DNA from 2 places in the Nocardia sp. NPDC050799 genome. Region 2 is predicted to be linked to the other one. Evidence: riboswitches for the same ligand, from Rfam matches in the RefSeq annotation. Region 2 holds a riboswitch; the other holds the start of a gene.
What was found. A riboswitch is a leader RNA that binds a small molecule or an ion and turns the genes downstream of it on or off. The one in region 2 is predicted to bind thiamine pyrophosphate.
Positions count from the first base shown of each region.

Region 1: it holds a riboswitch for thiamine pyrophosphate, as region 2 does, so the genes downstream of both, thiC (phosphomethylpyrimidine synthase ThiC) here and AB0H42_RS01765 (TenA family protein) in region 2, are expected to answer to the same signal.

Region 1 covers NZ_JBFAHF010000004.1:136,831-144,981, forward strand. Annotated here, with positions in the region: gene AB0H42_RS06190 (SDR family oxidoreductase) at 1-520, shown strand, start outside; gene thiC (phosphomethylpyrimidine synthase ThiC) at 739-2,367, opposite strand; TPP riboswitch at 2,358-2,482, opposite strand; gene AB0H42_RS06200 (Uma2 family endonuclease) at 2,659-3,237, shown strand; gene AB0H42_RS06205 (exodeoxyribonuclease III) at 3,243-4,058, opposite strand; gene AB0H42_RS06210 (GNAT family N-acetyltransferase) at 4,109-5,119, opposite strand; gene AB0H42_RS06215 (peptide deformylase) at 5,109-5,699, opposite strand; gene AB0H42_RS06220 (DUF3263 domain-containing protein) at 5,946-6,293, shown strand; gene AB0H42_RS06225 (LytR C-terminal domain-containing protein) at 6,521-7,084, shown strand; gene AB0H42_RS06230 (superoxide dismutase family protein) at 7,210-7,902, shown strand; gene AB0H42_RS06235 (glutamate--cysteine ligase) at 7,924-8,151, shown strand, end outside.
Region 2 covers NZ_JBFAHF010000001.1:352,908-361,058, forward strand. Annotated here, with positions in the region: gene AB0H42_RS01710 (GvpL/GvpF family gas vesicle protein) at 1-137, shown strand, start outside; gene AB0H42_RS01715 (gas vesicle protein GvpG) at 142-408, shown strand; gene gvpO (gas vesicle protein GvpO) at 405-740, shown strand; gene AB0H42_RS01725 (gas vesicle protein) at 737-1,132, shown strand; gene AB0H42_RS01730 (GvpL/GvpF family gas vesicle protein) at 1,129-1,917, shown strand; gene AB0H42_RS01735 (gas vesicle protein) at 1,914-2,105, shown strand; gene AB0H42_RS01740 (gas vesicle protein K) at 2,102-2,407, shown strand; gene AB0H42_RS01745 (LysE family translocator) at 2,488-3,132, shown strand; gene AB0H42_RS01750 (SDR family NAD(P)-dependent oxidoreductase) at 3,297-4,091, opposite strand; gene AB0H42_RS01755 (DUF2795 domain-containing protein) at 4,149-4,466, opposite strand; gene AB0H42_RS01760 (hypothetical protein) at 4,558-5,187, opposite strand; TPP riboswitch at 5,476-5,571, shown strand; gene AB0H42_RS01765 (TenA family protein) at 5,559-6,269, shown strand; gene AB0H42_RS01770 (ABC transporter substrate-binding protein) at 6,266-7,288, shown strand; gene AB0H42_RS01775 (ABC transporter permease) at 7,266-8,120, shown strand; gene AB0H42_RS01780 (ABC transporter ATP-binding protein) at 8,113-8,151, shown strand, end outside.

The sequences.
Region 1 (8,151 bases), on a different contig from region 2:
CCGGATCACCCGCACCCACGAACGCCTGCACATCGTAGAAGGGGATGTGCTCGACCCGGGCGCGGTCGAGCGCGCCGTCTACGGCCAGGACGCCGTACTGGTGGCACTGGGCAACGGGCGTAAGGGCGTGGTGCGGGCGGAGGGCACCCGCACGGTCGTCGAGGCGATGAACCGCACCGGCGTGAAACGGCTGATCTGCCAGTCCACGCTGGGCGCCGGCGACAGCCGTGCCAATCTGGATTTCCTCTGGAAGTACATCATGTTCGGCCTGCTGCTGCGCCCGGCCTACGCCGACCACCAGCAGCAGGAGGACTATGTGCGGGCCAGCGACCTGGAGTGGACCATCGTGCGGCCCAGCGCCTTCACCGATGGCCCCCGCACCGGCGCCTACCGGCGTGGCTTCGGTGCCGACGAGGCCGGGCTGAGCCTGAAGATCGCCCGCGCCGATATCGCGGAGTTCCTGCTCGATCAGATCACCGACCGGACCTATGTGCACCGGGCGCCCGGGATCTCCAACTGAACGGCTCCGGAAGTGATTGCGGTGGGTCTGTGGGCCCGGCGAGTACCGGATCCGCTGTAGTCGCGGTCCGTTCCGAGCCGAGCCCGCCACCGGGATCGGCTATCGCACGGGCCCGGCCGCGACGCCTGGCGGGCCCGGCGCGGAATGCCTTCGGCGTCGCCACAGGTGGCCCGGCGGGGGCGCCGGCCCCCACGAGGTCGGGGCCGGGCGCTCACCCCTCAGGTGGTCAGCGGGAGATACACCCGTTTACCGGCCTCGGTGAACTCGGCCGACTTCTCCGCCATCCCGGCCTCGATCGCGGCGACATCCGTCAGATTGTGCTGCTCCGCGTACTCGCGCACGTCCGCGGAGATGCGCATGGAGCAGAATTTCGGACCGCACATCGAACAGAAATGCGCCGTCTTCGCCGGTTCCGCGGGCATCGTCTCGTCGTGGTATTCGCGCGCGGTATCGGGGTCCAGCGACAGCGCGAACTGGTCGCGCCAGCGGAATTCGAACCGGGCCTTGGACAACTCGTCATCCCGGAGCTGGGCGTGTGGATGGCCCTTGGCCAGGTCGGCGGCGTGCGCGGCGATCTTGTAGGTGATGACGCCGGTTTTCACATCGTCACGGTCGGGCAGACCGAGATGTTCCTTCGGTGTGACGTAGCACAGCATCGCGGTGCCGGCCTGCGCGATGATCGCCGCGCCGATGGCCGAGGTGATGTGGTCGTAGGCGGGCGCGATATCGGTGGCCAGCGGACCGAGGGTGTAGAAAGGGGCTTCTTCGCACAGCTCTTCCTCCAGCCGTACGTTCTCCACGATCTTGTGCATCGGCACGTGGCCGGGGCCCTCGATCATCACCTGGACACCGTGCGATTTCGCGATGGTGGTCAGCTCGCCGAGCGTACGGAGTTCGGCGAACTGCGCCTCGTCGTTGGCGTCGGCGATGGAACCGGGCCGCAGACCGTCACCCAGCGAGAAGGTCACGTCGTAGCGCGCCAGGATTTCGCACAACTCCTCGAAATGGGTGTACAGGAACGATTCCCGGTGGTGGGCCAGGCACCATGCGGCCATGATCGAACCGCCGCGCGAGACGATTCCGGTGACCCGTTTCGCGGTCAGCGGCACATAGCGCAGCAGTACCCCGGCGTGCACGGTCATATAGTCGACGCCCTGCTCGCACTGCTCGATCACGGTGTCGCGGTAGATATCCCAGGTGAGCGCGGTCGGATCACCGCCGACCTTCTCCAGGGCCTGATAGATCGGCACCGTGCCCACCGGGACCGGCGAGTTGCGCAGAATCCACTCGCGCGTCTCGTGAATGTTCTTGCCGGTGGACAGATCCATGATGGTGTCGGCGCCCCAGCGGGTGGCCCACACCATCTTCTCGACCTCCTCGGCGATCGACGACGAGACGGCCGAATTGCCGATATTGGCGTTGATCTTCACCAGGAACTTCTTGCCGATGACGGTCGGCTCCAGTTCCGGATGCCGGTGGTTGGCCGGGATCACCGCGCGGCCGGCGGCGACCTCCGCGCGCACCAGCTCCGCCGGCACGCCCTCCCGAGCGGCGACGAAGCGCATCTCCGGGGTCACGATCCCCGCCCGGGCCCAGGCGAGCTGAGTACGCGGGCCGGGTACATCCGGCTTGCCCCACTCGGTCCGGAGCGCGGGCAGGCCCGCCTCCAGGTCGATGGTCGCGGTGTCGTCGGTGTACGGGCCGGACGTGTCGTAGACGTCGAAATGGTCGCCGTTGGTCAGCTCGATCCGGCGCACCGGAATTCGTAGACCGTCGATTTCCCGGTAGTGCTTGACGCTGCCCTCGATCGGACCGGTGGTCACCGAATCGACAGGTGTAGTCGTCATATTTCCTCCCTACGCCGGCATTACCCGGTCAGGTTCATACGGTCGACAGCCCTGAGCGCTCCGTGGAGCTAGCCGTCCTCTCAGCCCGCTGGTGCGAGCCCCCGTTGGCATGTGAAATTTTCCGCCGCCGACCATACCCGCCCGCGAACCGTCTCGGTCCCGGACGGCGAATTCCGCCGGTTCCCGGCGTCCTACCGTGACAGCCGGGCCCCGCGCCCTACCGGAAGTGGGGCGGATAAGCACAGAGTGTTCGGTGCGGCTGTTGTGGACTGCGAAAGATAGGGTCTATCCGTGACCCTCTCGCATGGATCGCTGATGACCGTCGACGAGTTCGAGGAACTCGACGCGGCGGCCCAGCGGATTTCCGAAGGGCTGCGGCTCGAATATCTGAACGGCCTGCTGGCCGCGAAGGCACGACCGGATACCAACCATACCCGGGTCGTGCAGTGGCTGGCGCGGTTCCTGGTGCCGCGCCGGTCCGAACTGTGGCTTTTCGCCGATCGCGGCCTGCGGGCCGGGCGTACCGGCGGCAGTCGCGTGCGACCCGACGCCATCCTCGCGCCCGCGTCGGCATTCGCCGGTGAAGGTGAATGGTCGGACCCGCAGCCGGTGTTCATGACCATCGAGATCAGTTCCCGGGCCCAGCACACCGAACTGCGGGACCGGCTCGACAAGCCGTTCCTGTACGCGGCCACGGGTATCCCGCTCTACTTCCTGATCGACCGCGGTGCCGCGGAGGTGAGCGTGTACAGCGAGCCCGAGGACGGGCGCTACAGCACCAAGGTGACCGTGCCGTTCGGCACCGATATCGAAATTCCCGAGCCGCTCGGTGTCTTCCTCGCCACCGATCCGCTCGCGGACTGGCTGTAACGGCGTCACAGGGTGAATTCGGCGATCACCGGAGCGTGGTCGCTGGCGCCCTTGCCCTTGCGCTCCTCCCGGTCCACCCCGGCGTCGGCCACCGTCGCGGCCAGGGCCGGCGAGGCCAGCACGAAATCGATACGCATCCCTTCCTTACGCGGGAAGCGCAGCTGGGTGTAGTCCCAGTAGGTGTACACGCCGGGGCCGGGAGCGAAGGGCCGCATGACATCGGCGAAACCGGTATCGGTGATCGCGGTGAACGCGTCCCGTTCCGGTTGCGACACATGGGTTCTGCCGGCGAACAGTTCCGGGGACCACACATCGTCGTCGGTGGGCGCGATATTCCAGTCCCCGACCAGAGCCGTCTTCGCCTGCGGATCGGCGGCCAGCCAGCGGGCGGCGTTGTCGCGGAGCGCGGCCAGCCAGGCCAGTTTGTACTCGTAGTGCGGATCGGTCAGCGCGCGCCCGTTGGGTACGTACAGACTCCACACCCGGACTCCGTCGCAGGTGGCGCCCAGGGCCCGCGCCTCGACGGTCGGTGAGGGGATGAGCGTATCGGCGGCGTCCCGATCGAATCCGGGCTGGTCCGGGAACCCGATCTCCACCTCGTCGAGACCGACCCGCGACGCGATCGCCACCCCGTTCCACTGGTTCAACCCCACATGCGCGACCTCGTAACCGGCCTCGGCGAAACGCTCGAAGGGGAACTGGTCGTCCCGGCATTTGGTCTCCTGGATCGCCAGCACATCGATGTCCTGGCGATCCAGCCAGGCCAGCACCCGGTCCTGCCGGGAGCGGATCGAATTGACATTCCAGGTGGCCAGGCGCAACAAATTACCTTTTCGCGAGTCGGGTGAACCGCAGTTCGGGAGTACCGGCGTTACCGCCCGGCCACCCCGGAACTGCCGGGGACGGCGTAGCGGTAGCTGTGGTGATCGACGAACCCGAGTTCGCCGAACAGCTCCAGGGCGTCCACATTACCGGCCTCGACCTGGACGTACGCGTGTGTCGCGCCACGATCGCGACCCCAGCGCAGCAGTTCCCCGCAGACGAGTGCGGCCAGGCCGTGCCGGCGATGGGCGGCCACCACCGCCACACAGGTCAGGCCGACCCAGCGGCGGCCGTCGGCGGCGGCGGTGAGTGCGCCACGGGCGATGGCGATGGGATTGGGCAGGCCCAGCGAGGCGAAACCCAGCTGCCCGTCGTGCACGGCGGAGAGTACTTCGGGCAGCGGGACCGTGGCGGAGTGGCCGCTCGGTTCGTCGCCGCGGTAGCGGTGGATCTCCAGCCACGCGATATCGGGTTCGGGCGCGATACGCACCATGGACGGGCCCTGCGGGAGGACGAAATTCTCCAGGTCGATGCCCAGGACACGGGTTTCGCCCCAGCTGTTCCAGCCCGGCGGCACGGTGGCCAGCCGGTCCGGAAGCGCCAGTTGCAGCGGCAATCCCTGTGCGCCGTACCAGGCGCCGATCCGGTGCAGGGTGTCCGGGGTGATCCGGGCCGGCCCGCTCGAATCACCGATGGGCACCGCGGAATTGGCGCGCCGGGTGTAACCGTGTCCGGCGCGCAACAACCAGCCGTCGATCCAGGCGGATTCCGTGCCGGGCCAGCCGAACGCCGCCGCGGTCTCCAGCGCGCGGATCTCCGAAGTGCGAATCGGCCGGGGAGCCAGCGATTTCAACGCCACCACGCTGGCCGCCGGGATCAGCACCGGATGGCCGTCGGCGGCCAGGACGGTCAGCGGATTCGTCTCCACCACCTCACCGATCACATCGGTGAGCGGCGGGGTGCTGCCCTCGGGGAGCCGATATCGCACCACGACCCGCTCGCCGAGCGGGATCCGGGTGATCGGAATGTCGCCGTCGTGGCCGTGCGGGTCAGTCGTCATGTCCGAAGGGGTCCGGATCGCTGCCGGGTAGCCAGGTGCGGCCGGGGACGCCCCAGCCGTTGCGTTTGACGGCCTTTTTCGCCGCCCGCGCGTGGCGTCCGACCAGGACGTCGAGGTAGAGGTAGCCGTCGAGATGGCCGACCTCGTGCTGGAGCATGCGGGCGAAGAAATCGGTGCCCTCGACGGTGACCGGTTCGCCGTGCTCGTCGGTTCCGGTCACCCTGGCCCACTCGGCCCGGCCGGTGGGGTACTGCTCGCCGGGTACCGACAGGCAGCCTTCTTCGTCGTCGTCGGGATCCGGCATGGTCTCCGGGATCGCCGAGGTCTCCAGTACGGGGTTGATCACCGCTCCCCGGCGCCGCACCACCGTGCCGTCCGCAGCCCGGTCCGGGCAGTCGTAGACGAAGAGGCGCTTGGACACTCCGACCTGGTTGGCGGCCAGGCCGACGCCGTTGGCGGCGTCCAGGGTCTCGTACATATCCGTGATCAGCCCGGCCAGTTCCGCCGGCGATTCGGTCACCGGCGCGGTGGGGCCGTGCAGCACGGGGTCGCCGACGATCACGATGGGCAGGATTGACATGGCACGAGCTTATTGGGGGCGGCGGCGGCCGGTGTAAAGGGCCTGCTCTGCGTGGCCGCTGCTACCGATCCGGGCAGGTGGAACGGGTTCCCGCAGGATATGTGGTACCATCGTACCGGACACGCCGGACGTCGACGCCAGCGCTCGTCCGGACGGCGTGGTTGAATATCGCAAGGCAGTAACACGGTGACCCGATCGTGCCCTGATACGGCGATCGCGTCCGGTGGTAACTCGGCGAGGAGCAAGATGGACGGCGCAGCAGCGCGGGATCTTTCCGCAATTCAGGGCGGTCCTCCGGCCAACACAGCGAATACGAATCCCGAAGGGGCCCGAGATCCCGAGAGCGGCCTGAGCCGCCGCGAACACGAGATCCTGGCCTTCGAGCGACAGTGGTGGAAGTACGCGGGCGCCAAAGAAGAGGCGATCCGCGAACTGTTCGCGCTGTCGCCGACCCGTTACTACCAGGTGCTCAACACCCTCATCGACCGGCCCGAAGCCCTGGCCGCCGACCCGATGCTGGTGAAGCGCCTGCGCAGGCTACGTGCCAGCCGGCAGAAGTCCCGAGCGGCGCGAAAGCTCGGCTTCCAGGTCTGAAGCCGGACCCCTGCCGTTCGGCGCAGGCGCCGGATCGCTCCTGTGCGCGCCTTTCTACCCTCCCCGGACGGTCGATATCCGTGGTCGGGGCCCGCCCCCGATTCTGGACCGACGGAGCGAAGGAGCGTAGCGACTGAGCGGAGAAGGGAAGAATCGGGGTCACAGGGCCCCGACCCGCCCCGCCGGAGGCGGGGCAAATGAACACAGCAACCGCTAGGCTCGGGCGGGTGAGCAATTCGAACCCTGGCTCCGGTGGACCGCCGCTGCGTGCGACGGCAATGGTTCTGATCGCCCTGTCGATCGTTTTCGCCGGTCTGGGCGCGATGTCGCTGTCGAGTGCGGACTCGGAGAGTTCGGACAACGCCGAGAGCACGACGGCCTCGTCGACGACCGCGCTGGCCGCGCCACGCGCCGGCTCCACCACCACCACCGCGGCCGCGCCCACCACCGCGGCCGCCGAATCCGGTACCACCACCGTCGCCGCGCCGAGCACCACGGCGGCGGCCGGCGGGGTCGATCGATCGGCCCCGGTCCGGGTGCTCAACAACAGCATGGTCGCGGGTCTGGCATCCACGACCGCGAACGAGCTCACGGCGCGTGGCTGGACCAACACCTCCACCGGCAACTACGCCGCCACCACGCTCGAGAACACCACTGTGTACTACGGTCCGGCGCCGGCCGACGAGGCCACCGCCGCCGCGGTCGCCGCGGATATCGGCGCCACGACCGCGCCGATGATCCCGGGTCTGGGCGACGGTTCGGGAGTCGTAGTGGTGGTGACCGGGCGGTGACACGCGTCTCCCGGGATCGGGGGCGTCCCGGCCGGACGAGGGCGGCGTGGCATCATCTTGTGCGTCGAAAGATCGTTGTCGAAACGCTCTACCCCTAAACTCGGTACTCGTAAAGGAGTTCCCTGATGGCACAGTCCACTTCTCGTCGCCGGTCTTGGCGGAGCGTGACCCCGGTGCTGGCTGTCGCGGCTTTCGGCCTCGTTGCCTGCACGAACAGTCAGGAATCCAGTGACGTGACAGGGACAACTCCGCCGGTGTGGACCTCGTCCCCGGCCCCGGCCGGCGCGGGCGAGTCCGGTGAGCACGGAGAAGAGCAGCGCTCCCCGGCCGGTTCGGGGACCGAGGTCGAACTGAAGTCGCCGAGCGGCGCGAAGGTCGGGACGGCGAATATCGCCGACGAGGGCAACCATCTGCGGATCACCGTCGACACAACCGGTTTGACCCCTGGTTTCCACGGCCTGCACATCCATCAGGACGGCAAATGCGAGGCGAATTCGGCCCCGCCCGCCGGTGGAGCGCCCGGTGACTTCCTGTCCGCGGGCGGGCATCTGCAGGTCGGCGGTGCCACCGGGCACCCCGCCAGCGGTGACCTGACCTCGCTGCAGGTCCGCAAGGACGGCCACGGCTACCTGGTGACCACCACCGACACCGTCACCCTGAGCGATATCCGGGGCAAGGCGATCATCGTGCACGCCAATTCGGACAACTTCGCCAATATCCCGGACCGTTACAGCCGCGAGGGTGGCGCCGGCCCGGACCAGCAGACGATGAGCACCGGTGACGCGGGCGGCCGGGTCGCCTGCGGCGTCATCGGTTAGAAGCAAGACGGAGGGGCCGATATGGGTGGGGCGCGGATCGAGCCGGTGCCGTTCCGCGGTTCGCCTCGGCCGACCGTGGGGATCGAATGGGAGATCGCGCTCGTCGACAAGACGAGTCGCGATCTGTCCAATACGGCGGCAGCCGTTTTCGACGCGGTGGGTGAGCTGCGGGCGCACGACGGCACCCCGCAGGTGACCAAGGAACTGCTCCGCAACACAGTGGAACTGGTTACCGGGGTGCACGAAACC
Region 2 (8,151 bases):
TGGACCTGTCCCGGGAGGACGATCTGGTCAGTGCGCTGACCGAACTCGGTGAGGCATGGGACGGACGGGTCCGGCTGGACCTGCTCGGCCCGATGGCGCCCTACGATTTCGTCACTGTCGGCGAACCCGCGGGGTGAGGAGATGGGGCTGCTGTCGTCGATCGTCCTATTGCCGCTGGCTCCTGTCCGGGGGGTGATCTGGCTTGGTGAAGTGATCGAGGAGCAGGTCGATAAGCAGTGGCGCAGTCCGGCCGCCGTCCGGCGCGATATCGAGGAGATCGAGGCGGCCGCCGCGGCCGGCGATATCTCCGAGGACGAGCGGGACCGGGCGTTGCGGGAGGTTCTCTCCCGGATCAGGCGTCCGTCCGGCGGCATCCCGCCGCCCGGCAACAGAAATGAGTCACCATGAGCCGCAGGTCGACCACCGAGGATGCCGCGGATGTCGATCCGGATCCGGACCGGCCGCAACCTCTCACCGCCATGGAGGCCGCGACGGCGGCGATCGAGCACCTGCGGCAGTTGACGTCGAAATCGGTGGAGGGGGTGACCTGCATGGAGCCGCTCGAAGACGGCCGGCTGGTGGAGATCGAAGTGCTCGAGGACCACCGCATCCCCTCGTCGGCGGATATGCTCGCGCTCTACGAAGTGGAGATCGACTTCGACGGGAATCTGCTGGCCTACCGTCGAACCGCACGCTATGCACGCGGTAGCACCGAGATCGGCGGAAGAGGCCGGCGATGACGGTGGTCGGAGGTGGGGCCGGGTCCTACGAGCCGCAGCCTTACGGCGGCGGGCATCAATCGACCAACCTCGCCGATATCCTCGAACGGGTCCTGGACAAAGGGCTGGTCATCGCGGGCGATATCCAGGTGAACCTGCTCGATATCGAATTGCTCACCATCAAACTGCGGCTGGTGGTCGCGTCCTTGGAGACCGCGAAGGCCGTGGGTATCGACTGGTGGGAGACCGACCCGTGGCTCAACAGCAAGGCCCGGACGCTCGAGCGGCAGGATCGTGACCTCGAACTGGAGAATCGCGAATTGCGCGACCGGATCGCCGAGCTCGAGGCCGGACGAAACCGGCGCGAAGCCGTCGAAGGGCGGCGTGACGTGCAGGAGAGCGATCCGCCGTGACCGGCGGGACCGGTGTCTGGCTGTATGCGGTGATGGCGGCCGCGGACGCTGCCGCGGGTTTCGACGGGCTCACCGGAGTGGCCGGTGAGCCGGTCCGGGTCGTGATCTCCGAGCCGCTCGCCGCGCTCGTGGGTTCGGTACCGCTCGACGTGTTCGGGGCGCAGCCGCTGAGCCGGAACCTGGAGGATCTGGATTGGCTGGCCGTCACCGCCCGGGCACACGATGTGGTGGTATCCGCGGCGGTGCGCCGGGCCCCGTCGGCGCCGTTGCGGCTGGCGACCGTTTTTCTCGACGACGAGCGGGTGCGGGAACTGCTCCGGGACCGGCAGGCGGATCTGGAGGCGGCGCTGGTCCTGGTCAGCGGTCGCACCGAATGGGGCGTGAAGGTCTACGGAGATCGCGCCGCACTGACCGCGGCCGTGGCCGAGGCCCGCGCCGAAGACACCGCGAAAGGCGCGGGCGCCGCCTATCTGGCCCGTCGCCGTGCTCAGCTGTCCGCCCAGGAAACCGTGGAACACGATGCGGCCCAGCGTGCGGAGGCCGTCCATACCCGGTTGAGCCGCCGCGCCGCGGCCGGTCGCCGGCAGCCGACCACCGATCCCGCGCTGAGTGGTCGCAGTGATTGGATGGTGCTCAACGGGACCTACCTGGTCGACGACGAGCGCGCCGAGGATTTCGCCGCGGCCGTCGACGCGCTCGCTGCCGAATTCCCCGGCATCCGGCTCGAACTCACCGGCCCGTGGCCTCCGTATTCGTTCGCCGGTGTGGAACGCGAGCCGCGGTGAACAGCGTCGACAGCGAGCGCCGCATCGCACTGGTCGACCTGCTGGACCGAGTGCTGGCGGGTGGTGTCGTCGTCACCGGCGATATCAAGCTCGCCATCGCCGATGTCGATCTGGTGCAGATCTCGTTGCGGGCGCTGATCTCTTCGGTCAGCACGCTGTACGGGCCCACGCAGGAGCCACCCGGATGACCGAATTCGACGGTATCTCACCGCGTATCGACACCGATCCCGAATCGGTGGAACGCGGCCTGGTCACGCTCGTCCTCACCCTGGTGGAACTGCTGCGTCAGTTGATGGAACGGCAGGCCCTGCGACGGGTCGACGCCGGCGATCTGAGCGAGGATCAGGTCGAGCGCATCGGCACCACCCTGATGCTCCTCGAGCAGCGAATGGACGAGCTGCGTGAGCATTTCGGTCTCACCCCCGAAGATCTCAATATCGACCTCGGCCCCCTCGGGCCGCTACTTCCGGAGAATCCCTCCGGCAGGTGACCGGAACGGGTCTGCCGGTCATCGCGCCGGTCCGCCGATTCCGGGGCACCGAACCCGCCGCCCGGGCATAGAATTCGCTGATGGTCCCCGCCGCCAATCTGCTGGCCTTCGTGGCCGCCGCCACCCTCATCGTCGTGGTTCCCGGGCCCGGCGTGCTCTTCACCATCGGGCGCGCGCTCACCCTCGGGCGCCGCGCGGCGTTGATCTCGGTCCTGGGCCACTCGCTGGGTGTCCAGATCGCCCTGCTGTTCGTCGCGGTGGGATTGGGCGCGGTGCTGGCGGCCTCGGCCACTGCCATGGCGATCGTCAAGGTTGCGGGTGCGCTGTACCTGATCCATCTCGGGGTCCAGGCCATCCGGGAACGGAAAGCGCTGCGCGAGGTACTGGGTGCGCCCGTGGCACCGGCGAGTGGGCGCCGGGTGTTCCGGCAGAGCGTGGTCGTCGGCGTCACCAACCCGAAGGCGATCGTATTCTTCGCCGCGGTGCTACCCCATTTCGCCGATCATGCTTCGGGCTCGCTGCCACTCCAGCTGCTGGTGCTGGGCTCGATCTTCCTGGTGATCGCGCTGATATGTGACAGCGCCTGGGCTTTGCTCGCCTCCGCGGCGCGCAACTGGTTCGCGCGGTCGCCGAAGCGGCTGGAGGCGGTCGGGGGCGCGGGCGGGGCGCTGATCGTCGGGCTCGGTGCGTCGGTCGCGGTGGATCAGGGCGTATCCGGTCGCTGAACATTCCATGCGGGCCGTACTCACCCCTGTTGCGTTTACTCAGCGGCAGGACACCGGGTCCGCCCGGCTACCCCGCCATCTCATCGCCCGGGAACAGAGGGGCCGATACCGGCCATAATCGAGCACCTTGTCGTGGGCCGCTCTCCTGCGATCCGAGGAGCGGGTCAGGAGCGGTGAGGGAGCGCGGCATTCATCACCCGGCTCGCGGTGACCTTGACCGAATCGGGCAGTACATGCGCGACCGTGGCCATCGCACGGGTCCCCAGCGATCCACCGACGACCTTCTGCTTGTCCTGGAGCAGCGCGTCCACCCCTTGTCGCGCCACCCGCGCCGGATCCTCTTTGGGGCCGCGACCCATCGGTGTCTCGAGGAGACCGGCGCGGCGGAAGAAGTCCGTATCGGTCGGTCCCGGCATCAGCGCGGTCACGGTCACCCCGGTATCGCGCACTTCCTCGCGCAGCGCCTCCGCGAAGGACTGGACGAACGATTTCGACGCGTGGTACACCGCCTGCCCGGCGCCGGGCATCATCGCCGCGACCGAGGAGGTGAACAACAGCCCACCGGTGTCGCGCCGCACCATATCGCCCAGCGTGAGCTTGGCCAAGTGCACAGTCGAGCGCACGTTGAGCGCGATGAGATCGAGTTCGTCGTCGAGGTCGGTCTCGGCGAAGTTGCCGCCGCGACCGACTCCGGCGTTGAGCGCGACCGCGTCGAGCGGCCGTTCGTCCTGGGTCGCCGCGGAGTACACCTGTTCCACGCCTTCCGGTGTGCGCAGATCGGCCTGGACCGCCCGTACCTCGATCCCGGGGCGGCGGACGGTGTCGGCCGCGGTTTCGATGTCCGCATCCTCCGCGGCCATGACCACGTCATAGCCGCGTTCGGCGAACGCGGTGGCGAGTTCCAGACCGATACCGCTCGAGGCGCCGGTCACGAGCGCGAGGGGATGAATAGTGGTCATCTGCGGCGGCTACCCAGGTTCCTGCGGATCATGCCACCGTGCGACGCCGGGATCCGGTCAGCTGTCGCGGTTGTATCCGAGTTCCTCGGTGATCGGGTTGGGTGGAACCTCTATCTCCTGCTCCGCCAGGCCCGGATGGTGGTGGGTGCGCCGTTGGGCGGCCCGGTCCGCCGGCGACCGCCGCGGCTCGAGGTTCACCGACTGCAGAACTTCCTGCAGATTGCCGTAGGTCTCCGGGGGGATCGCCTTCAGGGCGCGCACCGTGTCGTTGTCGGCGTGCGCCCGGGTCGCGCAGTGCACCAGCTCTGGCTTCTCGGCCGGAAAATCAGCGGCGGACAGTGCCGCCCGGACTCGATCCGCGTCGGTTGCGACCATCGTCGTCCTCCTTGTTTCGCCTCGACGGTCGGGTGTGTGCGGTGGCGCGATACCCAGCCCGCCCGCCACTAACCCGAAGCGCGGAAGTGCGTCAGCAGGTCACGTGGATATCGGCCGTCGAGTCGAACGAGACGTGTACGTGGTCGTAGTGATTGGCGGTGGGGTCGCCGCGATCCTCCATGTACGACCAGCCGCTGCCATCGTTGTACCGCTGCTGCCAGATCACATAGGTCACACCGAAGCGCTCTTTGTTGGCCAGCACGAAGTCGGCGATCGCGTCGCCGCGGGCCGGATCGTAGGTCATGAAGTCGAGCGCCAGACCCGCGCCGTGATCGCCGTCGTAGCGGCCGTTGGCGCCCCCGATATCGCCGACGCCGAACGTCTGGTCGATGAGGTTGCCCACCTGCGCCACCTGCGGACGCGCACCGGCGAGTTCGGTCGAGCACGCGATGACGGGTGGCGGGGGAGGCGCATGCCGTTTCGCGTACCGGGCGGGCTCCGGAAGTCGCGCGATCGTGGCCGCCGGTGCCGGCATACCGGGCGGGGCCGGCGTCGTCGCCGGAGCCCGGCCGAGGCCGGCCACCGGTATCGGCGCGTCCGGCGCGTGCGTCGTCTCCGTAGTTTTGTCGAGGCCGGCGGTGGGCACCGCGGCCGCGTCGACCGCGGCCGCGGCGGGTTGTGCCTCCGGGCCGGGACGTGCCGTTACGGACAGTGCGATCACCGCCGTCGCCGCTATCGCGCTTCCGGCCAGCGGAGCGATCCTTCGGGCTCGGGCCGGTTTGCGGTGTTGACCAGGCATAATGATGACTACTCGTAACGCTCGACGACAAGATCACTGTTAGATTACGAAATGGTCGCGGTAATGTCACGGTCGCTGGCTCACATGGGTCACGGCCCGGACGGTTCGTGCACGTCCGCGCCACTCCGCCGGCCGAGCGGCCTCTCCGGTGGATCAAGCCCGGTACGACCTCCCGCCCACCGTGCGCCGATCAACTGTTATGGTCGAAATCGTTCTGACACGGGGTGCTCCGCGATTGCGGGGCTGAGAACATACCCGAGAACCTGTCCAGGTAATGCTGACGAAGGAATGTCTTGGCTTCACGCGCGCACACCACCGAATCCGGCAGATTCACCGAACACCTCTGGGATCGGACGAAAGATCTCCGCGGCGCCATCGATGAGCTCGAATTCCTGCGCCGGCTCGGCGACGGCACCCTCCCGCTCGAGGTGTTCCGCACCTACGTGGAGCAGGATTCGCTGTATCTCGCCGGTTATTCGAAGGTGCTGGCCCTGCTCTCGGCCAAGTCACCCGACGCGCAGGCCGCGCAGTTCTGGGCGGGTTCGGCCGCCACGGCGGTCGCCGTCGAGGCGGAACTGCACCGCGACCTGCTCGGTGACAGCCGGCTCCCCGCGCGGGAAGGCGAGCCGGAACCGTCCACGGCCTGCCTGGGATACGTTTCCTACCTCATCGCCACCGCCGCGACCGAGTCCTACGCCGTGGGCGCGGCGGCCGCGCTGCCGTGCTTCTGGATCTACGCCGAGGTCGGCCGTGACCTGGCCGCGAGTGCGGCGGAAGTTCTCGCGGCCGACCCCGGTCACCCGTACGCCCAGTGGGTGTCCACCTACGGCGCCGCGGAGTTCCAGGAGTCCGCGGCCGCGGCCCGGTCGTTCGTCGATGCGGCGGCCGAGGCGGCGAGCGAGCGGGATCGTGCGGCGATGGCGACAGCGTTCACCGTGGCCACCCGGTACGAGCTGATGTTCTGGGACACCGCCCTGCATCCGCAGCCCTGGCCCGCCGCATGAGCGGCCGCCTGCGCCGCGCCCTCGCGGCGACGGTCGCGATCGTGGCGGCACTGTCCGCGCTCACCGCCTGCACCGCGGGGCCCGGCGACGGCGAGACCATCCGTTTCGCCCTGGACTGGACGCCGAACACCAACCACACGGGGTTGTTCGTCGCGCAGCAGCGCGGCTACTTCGCCGACGCCGGCCTGGATGTGCAGATCCTGCCGTACAACAACACCGCGGTCGATACGGTCATCGACGCCGGTAATGCCGAGTTCGGTATCAGCACCCATAATTCGTCGACCTTCGCGCGGGCGTCGGGGGCGCATACGCTGTCCGTGCTCGCACCGCTGCAACACTGGGCGACCGGGATCGGGGTGAAGGCCGACCGCACCGATATCACCCGTCCGAAGGATCTCGATGGCAAGACCTACGCCGGTTTCGGGGACCCCGGTGAAGTGGAAGCGCTCCAGCAGGTGATCCGTAACGACGGCGGCCGCGGCGATTTCACGACCGTCACCCTGGGCACCTCGGCCTACGAGGCCGTCTACTCGGGCCGAGCCGACTTCACCGTCTCCTACCTCGGCTGGGAGGGTATCGAAGCCGAGCACCACGGCACCCCGATGCGGTACTTCCGCTACACCGACTTCGGTTTCCCGGACGCGTACGCCATCGTGGTCGACGCCAACCAGGACTGGCTGGCCGCGAACCCCGACCGCGCGCGAAAGTTCGTGCAGGCCCTGCAGCGCGGTTACCAGTTCGCCGCGGACGACCCCGATGCCGGCGCTGCGGACCTTCTCGCCGCCAACCCCGGCGCATTCAACGACGAGGGCCTGGTTTTCGAGAGTCAGCGGATGCTGGCCGAGCAATTCATGAAGGGCCCCGGCGGCCGGGTGGGCGTCCAGACCCGCGAGCAGTGGGCCGCGAATTCCGGTTTCCTGTACGAGAAGGGTCTGCTGACCGGTCCCGACGGCGCCCCGCTGACCGAGGAACCGGACTGGTCGACCTACTTCACCAATGATTACCTCACCGCCCCCTGACGACTCCGAGCCAGAGGTCGCGCCCGGGACGAATCCGGTCGCCCGGACCACACCGGGCCGATCGACCGGGATACGCTGGGCACTCCCGTCCGTCGTGACGGTGGCGCTACTCGTCGTGCTGTGGCAGGTCTATGTCGAGGTCAGCGGTATCCGCCCGCAACTGTTGCCGTCCCCGGTGCGGGTCGTGGCGCAGGGGTGGGCGCACCGCGACGAGATCGGGGTCCATGCCGCCGCCACCCTCCAGGTGACACTGGCCGGCTTCGCGGTATCGCTGTGCCTGGCCTGGCTGCTGGCCGTGGTGGTCGACTTCTCGCCCTGGCTGCGGCGCGCGTTCGTGCCGTTGTTCGTCGCCTCTCAGACGCTGCCGATCATCGCGATAGCACCGTTGATGATCATCTGGTTCGGTTTCGGGCTGCTCCCGAAGGTGCTCGTCGTCGCACTCGTCACCTTCTTCCCCATGGCGATCGGGCTGATCGAGGGATTCGCCGCGGCCGACCGAGAGGCGGGCGCGTTGCTGCGCAGTATGGGGGCGTCCCGTGTCCAAGTGTTCCGTTATGTGCGGCTGCCGTCGGCGGTGCCGCGATTCTTCACCGCATTGCGGATCGGGATCACCTATGCGGTCGTCGGCGCGGTCTTCGCCGAATATGTCGGCGCCAGCGAAGGCCTCGGCATCTATATGAGCCTGCAGAAGAACTCCTTCCGCACCGACCTGGTGCTGGCGGCGGTACTGGTGACCGCGCTGCTCAGTATCGCGTTGTACCTGCTCACCTTCGCGATCGAACGGCTCGTCGCACCGTGGTCCCGCGCGGAGAACAGGAGCCGACGTGAGTGACGCGCGCGGACACCGGATCGTCGTCGACGGC